2 regions of the Streptomyces viridosporus T7A genome follow, and region 2 is predicted to be linked to the other one. Evidence: riboswitches for the same ligand, from Rfam matches in the RefSeq annotation. Region 2 holds a riboswitch; the other holds the start of a gene.
The links. Region 2 has a riboswitch for thiamine pyrophosphate ahead of CP969_RS27135 (thiamine ABC transporter substrate-binding protein). Riboswitches for the same ligand answer to the same signal wherever they lie in the genome.
Positions count from the first base shown of each region.

Region 1 (3,398 bases), 3.4 Mb from region 2:
TGTGCGGGTTCCGGATCCCGAGCCCCGACCCGATCGGCGACCCCAGCGGCATGATGGCCGCACAGCCGACGTCCTCCAGCTTCCGCGCCAGCACCGGATCGTCGTTCGTGTACGGCAGCACCGTGAACCCGTCGTCGACCAGCGTCTCCGCCGCCTCCAGCAGCTCCACGGGGTCCGGCAGCAGCGTGCGCTCGTCGGCGATGACCTCCAGCTTGACCGTCCCGGTGCCCAGCGCCTCCCGCGCGAGACGCGCGGTGAGCACGGCCTCCCCGGCGGTGTAGCAGCCGGCCGTGTTCGGCAGCACCTGGATCCCCAGCTTCTCCAGCACCGACAGCACCGACCCGTGCACCGACGGGTCCACCCGCCGCATCGCCACGGTCGTCAGCTCCGTCCCGGACGCCACCAGGGCCCGCTCCAGCACGTCGAGGCTGGGCGCCCCGCCGGTGCCCATGATCAGGCGGGACGTGAAGGACGTGCCGCCGAGGACGAACGGATCGTCGGCCATGGTCAGCCTCCCTGGACGGCGGTGAGGACTTCCACGCGGTCACCCTCCGCCAGGGCGGTGGCGGGCCACTGGGCGCGCGGGACGACGGTTTCGTTCAGGGCGGCGGCCACTCCCGAGGGCGCCGCGGTGAGCGACCGTACGACGGCGTCGAGGACCGTGCCGGAGTCGACCTGCCGGGACTCGCCGTTGACCGAGATGTTCATGCGGGCTGCTCCGTGAGTGCGGCGGCGGTGAAGCGCCGGGGGGTGAAGGGACGGGCCTCCGGAGGGAGTTCCCCGGTGGTCAGGACGTGCGCCAGGGCGTCGCCGGTGACCGGCGTGAGCAGGACGCCGTTGCGGTGGTGGCCGGTGGCCAGCACCAGCCCCTCCAGCGCGGTCGGGCCGAGCAGCGGCGCGTTGTCGGGGGAGCCGGGGCGCAGCCCGGCCCGGGTCTCGACGAGCGGCAGCTCGGTGATCCCGGGGACCAGCTCGTGGGCGTCGCGCAGCAGCTCGTACACCCCGCCCGCGGTGACGGTCGTGTCCCAGCCCTTCTCCTCGCTGGTCGCCCCGACGACCAGCTCACCGCTCTCGCGCGGCACCAGGTAGACGTGGCTGCCGCGCACCACGGCCCGCACGGTCCGGCTCAGGAACGGTGCCGTGTGTGCCGCGGGGCCCGGCATCGTCAGCCGCAGCACCTGCCCCTTCACGGGGCGCACGGGCGGCAGCACGTCCTCGGGGACGCCCGCGAGCCGCCCGCTGAGGCTGCCCGCGGCGAGCACCACCTGCCCGGCGCCCCGCTCGGTGCCGTCGGAGGTGACGACGCCCGTCACCCGGTCCCGTGCGACGGTGAGCCGCTCGGCCCACGTGCGGTGGAGGGCCACACCGGCCCGCTCGCACGCGGTCACCAGCGCCGCCGCCAGCCGCCGCGGGTCGATCTGGTGGTCGCCGTCGACCCGCAGGCCGCCGCGCACGCCCGGCGCGAGCAGGGGCTCCAGACGCCGGCACTCCCGCCCGGTCAGCCAGTGCGATTCCAGCCCCGACTGCTGCTGCAGCAGGTGCAGTTCCCGCAGGTGGGCGCGGTCGTCGGCGTCCAGCGCCACCGCGAGGGTGCCGCACCGGCGGTAGCCGAGGTCGTGCCCGGTGAGCTCGGTCAGCTCGGCCGCGAAGTCCGGGTAGCGGCGCGCGGAGGCGAGGTTCAGACCGAGCAGGGTCTGCTCGCCGTGGTGCAGTTCCGTGACGGCGGCCAGCATCCCGGCGGCCACCCGAGCGGCGCCGCCGCCCGGTTCGGGGTCCACCAGGGCCGTGGCGAGACCGCGCTGCGCGGCCCGCCAGGCCGTGACCAGACCGATGATCCCGCCCCCGACGACGAGGACGTCTGGGGTGCGCGTGGGCGACATGGGCGTCCAGCCCCTCCCTTCGCCGGCATGACCCGGATCAGGTTCGTACGGTCGGAGGCCGCCAGCCTCCCTCTCAGCCCGGTGCGTCCGGACTCCCGCGAGTGTTCTACGTTGGCCACCCTAGCCCGCGGCACAGCGCACTCGTAAGGGAGTCTCCGAGATGGCACGTTCGCTCGACGGTCTCGTCCTCGCCCCCGTGGCCGATCAGGCCCCGGGGCAGGTCGGGACCCGCACCCGGTTCGCCTACCACGAGCGGGACGGCGAGGTCTGGGCCGAGTACGCGGGCGGCGACGTCGTGCGCGGGCATCTGGTGGGTACCCGGGAGGGCGACCGGCTGGACTTCCGGTACGTGCAGCTCAAGCGGGACGGCACGACGGCGTCGGGGCACTGCGTGTCGACGGTCGTGGAGCTGCCCGACGGGCGGGTACGGCTGGAGGAGACCTGGCGGTGGGAGTCGCAGCCGGGCCGCGGGACGAGCGTCGTGGAGCAGCTCGCGGCGGACGGGACCGACTGACGCCCCCTCAGGTGTCCTCGGGTGTCTAAGGTGATCGGGTGAGCGAGCAGAGGCAGGAACCGGGACCCTCCGAGCCGCGTCGGGTGGTGGTGGCGGGTGCGGGCATGGCCGGTGTGCAGACCGCGGTCGCCCTGCGGGAGCAGGGCTTCACCGGCACCGTGACCCTGATCGGCGCGGAGCCCCACCAGCCCTACGACCGGCCGCCGTTGTCCAAGGCGGTGCTGCTCGGCACGGCCGAGAACTCCGCCTTCGACGTCGACTTCGAGGCGCTCGGCGTCGAACTGCGGCTCGGCTGCGAGGTGCTCGGCCTGCGTCCCGGCGACCACGAGCTGGACACGGAGGCCGGGCCCGTGCCCTACGACGTCCTGGTGCTCGCCACCGGCGCGGAACCGGTCCGGCTGCCGGGCGCGCAGGGCGTCGCCGGTGTGCACCTGCTGCGCACCCTGGACGACGCCGAACGGCTGAAGCCGGTCCTCGCGCGGCAGCGCGACGTCGTGGTGGTCGGCGCCGGCTGGATCGGCGCGGAGTTCGCCACCGCCGCGCGCGAGGCGGGCTGCGCGGTCACCGTCGTGGAGGCCGCCGGACGGCCGCTCGCCGAGACGCTGCCCGCCGAGGTGGCCGCCCCGATGGCCGCCTGGTACGCCGACGCCGGCGTCGACCTGCGCACGCACGCGCGCGTGGAGCGCGTCGAGCCCGGCGCCGTGGTCCTCGGCGACGGCACGCGGCTGCCCGCGGGAGCCGTGGTCGTCGGCATCGGCGCCCGGCCCGCCACGGCGTGGCTGGCGGGCTCCGGGGTCGCGCTCGGGGCGCACGGCGAGGTCGTCGCCGACCGCCACCTGGCGACCTCCGTGCCGGACGTCTACGCGGTCGGCGACTGCGCGTCCTTCCCCTCGGGCCGGTACGGCGAACGCCTGCTGGTCCACCACTGGGACAACGCCCTCCAGGGACCGCGCACGGTCGCCGTGAACATCCTCGGCGCGGCCACCGGCCGGACACCGGCGGTG
Region 1 is NZ_CP023700.1:2,475,845-2,479,242, reverse strand. It holds gene CP969_RS11635 (thiazole synthase) at 1-505, opposite strand, end outside; gene thiS (sulfur carrier protein ThiS) at 508-708, opposite strand; gene thiO (glycine oxidase ThiO) at 705-1,880, opposite strand; TPP riboswitch at 1,878-1,989, opposite strand; gene CP969_RS11620 (avidin-fold protein) at 2,041-2,394, shown strand; gene CP969_RS11615 (NAD(P)/FAD-dependent oxidoreductase) at 2,433-3,398, shown strand, end outside.
Region 1: another riboswitch for thiamine pyrophosphate. It lies ahead of thiO (glycine oxidase ThiO); the one in region 2 lies ahead of CP969_RS27135 (thiamine ABC transporter substrate-binding protein).

Region 2 (3,398 bases):
ACGACCCCGCCGAGCAGCGCCCACTGCCCGGCGCCGCGCGGCCGGCGCGCGGTCACCGAGGCGTCCACCAGCCGCAGCGCGGTCTCCCGCCGCCGCACCGTCCAGGCGTGCAGGGCGAGGATCGCGCCCACGGCGACGAACTGGATCATCGTCAGGACGGCGGCGGTGGACAGGTCGAAGATCTCGGAGGTCTGGCGGTAGATCTCCACCTCGAGGGTGGAGAAGGTGGGCCCGCCGAGGATCTGCACCACGCCGAAGGAGGTGAAGGTGAACAGGAAGACCATCAGCGCGGCGGCGGCCACGGCCGGCGCGAGCGCGGGCAGGGTGACGGTCCGCCAGGCCGCGAACCGCGAGGCGCCGAGCACCCGCGCGGCCTCCTCCTGCCGGGGGTCGAGCTGTGCCCACAGTCCCCCCACGGTCCGGACGACCACGGCGTAGTTGAAGAAGACGTGCGCGAGCAGGATCGCCCACACGGTGGTGTCCAGCCGCAGGCCCCACAGCTCGTCGAGGAGCCCGCCGCGTCCCACCAGCGCCATGAACGCCGTCCCGACGACCACCGTCGGCAGCACGAACGGGACGGTGACCACGGCCCGCAGCACCTGCTTGCCGGGGAAGTCGAAGCGGGCGAAGACGTAGGCGCCGGGCAGGGCGATCAGCAGGGTGAGGGCGGTGGAGACCAGCGCCTGCCAGGTGGTGAACCACAGGACCTGCCGGACGTCGGACTGCGCCAGGACCTCCCCGACCCGCCCGAGCTGCCAGGTCCCCTCGGCCTTGAGGCCGCGCGCGACGATCGCGGCGACGGGGTAGGCGAAGAAGACGGCGAAGAACGCGACGGGCACGGCCATGAGACCGAGCCGCGCCGCGTTCCCCCGCCACCCGGCCGCGGTGCGGCTCACCGGCGCGGCGCCGCTCACTTCAGTACGAGCGAGGTCCACGACTTGACCCACTGGTCACGGTGGTCGGCGATCTTCGCCGGGGCCATGGTCCGGGGGTCCTTCGCCTGCGGTCCGAACTCCGTGAACTCCGCGGGCACCCGGGCGTCCTCGCGCACCGGGTAGACGAACATGTTGAGCGGCATGTCCTCCTGGAACCGCTGGCCGACCAGGAAGTCGAGCAGCGCCTTGCCGCCCTCGGGGTTCTTCGCGTTGCTCAGCAGCCCCGCGTACTCGACCTGGCGGAAGCAGGTGTCCTCGGCCACACCGGTGGGCGCGGTGTCCGGCCTCGGGTCGGCGTAGATCACCTCGGCGGGCGGCGAGGAGGCGTAGGACACCACCAGCGGCCGGTCGGCCTTGGCCTTCTTGCCGCCGGCGGAGCCGCTGAACTCCTCGTTGTAGGCCTGCTCCCAGCCGTCGGCCACCTTCACGCCGTTGGCCTTGAGCTTCTTCCAGTAGTCCGTCCAGCCGTCGTCCCCGTACTCGGCGACGGTGCCGAGCAGGAAGCCGAGGCCGGGCGAGGAGGTGGAGGCGTTCTCGACGACGAGGAGGTTCTTGTACTCGGGCTCGGTCAGGTCGTCGAAGGTCCGCGGCGGGGTCAGCTTCCGCTCGGCGAACCACTCCTTGTCGTAGTTGACGCAGACGTCGCCGGTGTCGATGGGCGTGACCCGGTGCTCGCCCCCGTCGACGCGGTACTCGGGGAGGATGGAGTCGGCGTCCTTCACCTCGTACGACTGGAACAGCCCGTTGTCGAGGGCGCGGGACAGCAGGGTGTTGTCGACGCCGAAGAAGACGTCGCCCTGGGGGTTGTCCTTGGTCAGGATCGCCTTGTTCACGGCCTGCCCGGCGTCGCCGTCCTTAAGGACCTTGAGCTTGTAGCCGGACTCCTTCTCGAAGGCGGCGACGACCTCCTCGGACGCGGCCCACGAGTTGTGGCTGACGAGGGTCACGGTCTTCGACCCGCCGCCGCTCCGGTCGTCGCCGCCGGACGAACCGCAGGCGGTCACGGTGACCAGGCCCAGCCCGACGGCCAGGATCGTGACCTTCTTGGTGATGCTCACTGGATCCCTCCTGGGTGACCAGGAAGAGACGCGGCCCTGCCCGGGACCCCTCACAGGTGTCCCGGGCAGGGTGCAACAGCTCGAGTGGTGACCGATCTCCCTACCCAGAATGACCTGGGCCAGGTTCGGAGGGTCTGCGGCCGGTGCCGCACTCTCAGCGCTGTGGCGCTCCCCTGTCGGAATATGAAGATGTGCTTGTCTGATTCTCGACTATGAAGTTGTGCTGACGCCGGCCAGGCTACCGCTCGCTCGCGGCAAGCTGACCACAGGCCCCGTCGATCTCCTGGCCGCGGGTGTCCCGGATCGTCACCGGCACGCCGTGGGCGGCGATCGCCTCCACGAACGCCTTCTCGTCCTCGGGCCGGGAGGCGGTCCACCGGGAACCGGGCGTCGGGTTGAGCGGGATGAGGTTGACGTGCACGGGCCGGCCCTTGAGCAGCCGGCCGAGCCGGTCGCCGCGCCAGGCCTGGTCGTTGATGTCCCGGATGAGCGCGTACTCGATGGACAGCCGCCGCCCGGACCTGGCCGCGTAGGCGAACCCGGCGTCGAGCACCTCGCGCACCTTCCACCGCGTGTTCACGGGGACGAGGGTGTCGCGCAGCTCGTCGTCGGGGGCGTGCAGCGAGATGGCGAGGCGGCACTTGAAGCCCTCGTCGGAGAACCGGTGGATGGCCGGGACGAGGCCGACCGTGGACACCGTGATCCCGCGCTGCGACAGCCCGAGCCCGTCCGGCTCGGGATCGGTGAGGCGGCGGATGGCCCCCACGACCCGGTTGTAGTTGGCGAGCGGCTCACCCATGCCCATGAACACGATGTTGCTCAGCCGCGTCGGCCCTCCCGGCACCTCGCCGTCCCTCAGGGCGCGCATGCCGTCCACGATCTGGTGCACGATCTCCGCGGTGGACAGGTTCCGGTCGAGTCCGGCTTGCCCGGTGGCGCAGAACGGGCAGTTCATGCCGCAGCCCGCCTGGGAGCTGATGCACATCGTCACCCGGTCCGGGTAGCGCATCAGCACGGACTCGACGAGCGTGCCGTCGAACAGCTTCCACAGCGTCTTGCGGGTGGTGCCCTGGTCGGTCGACAGGTGCCGGACGACCGTCATCAGCTCGGGAAGCAGCGCCTCCCGCAGCCGGGCCCGGGAGCCGGCCGGGATGTCGGTCCACTGCTCCGGGTCGTGCGCGTACCGCGCGAAGTAGTGCTGCGAGAGCTGCTTGGCGCGGAACGGCTTCTCACCGGCCGCTGCGACCGCCTCCTTGCGCTCGGCGGGCGTGAGGTCGGCGAGGTGCCGCGGCGGCTTCTTGGCTCCGCGCGGCGCGACGAAAGTGAGTTCTCCGGGCTTAGGCATGGCCCTACCAGTGTCGCAGACGTGCAGAGTGATCATCTCCGCGCCGGATCGGTCCGCCGC
Region 2 is NZ_CP023700.1:5,845,936-5,849,333, reverse strand. It holds gene CP969_RS27140 (ABC transporter permease) at 1-935, opposite strand, end outside; gene CP969_RS27135 (thiamine ABC transporter substrate-binding protein) at 911-1,993, opposite strand; TPP riboswitch at 2,073-2,178, opposite strand; gene rlmN (dual-specificity RNA methyltransferase RlmN) at 2,232-3,338, opposite strand.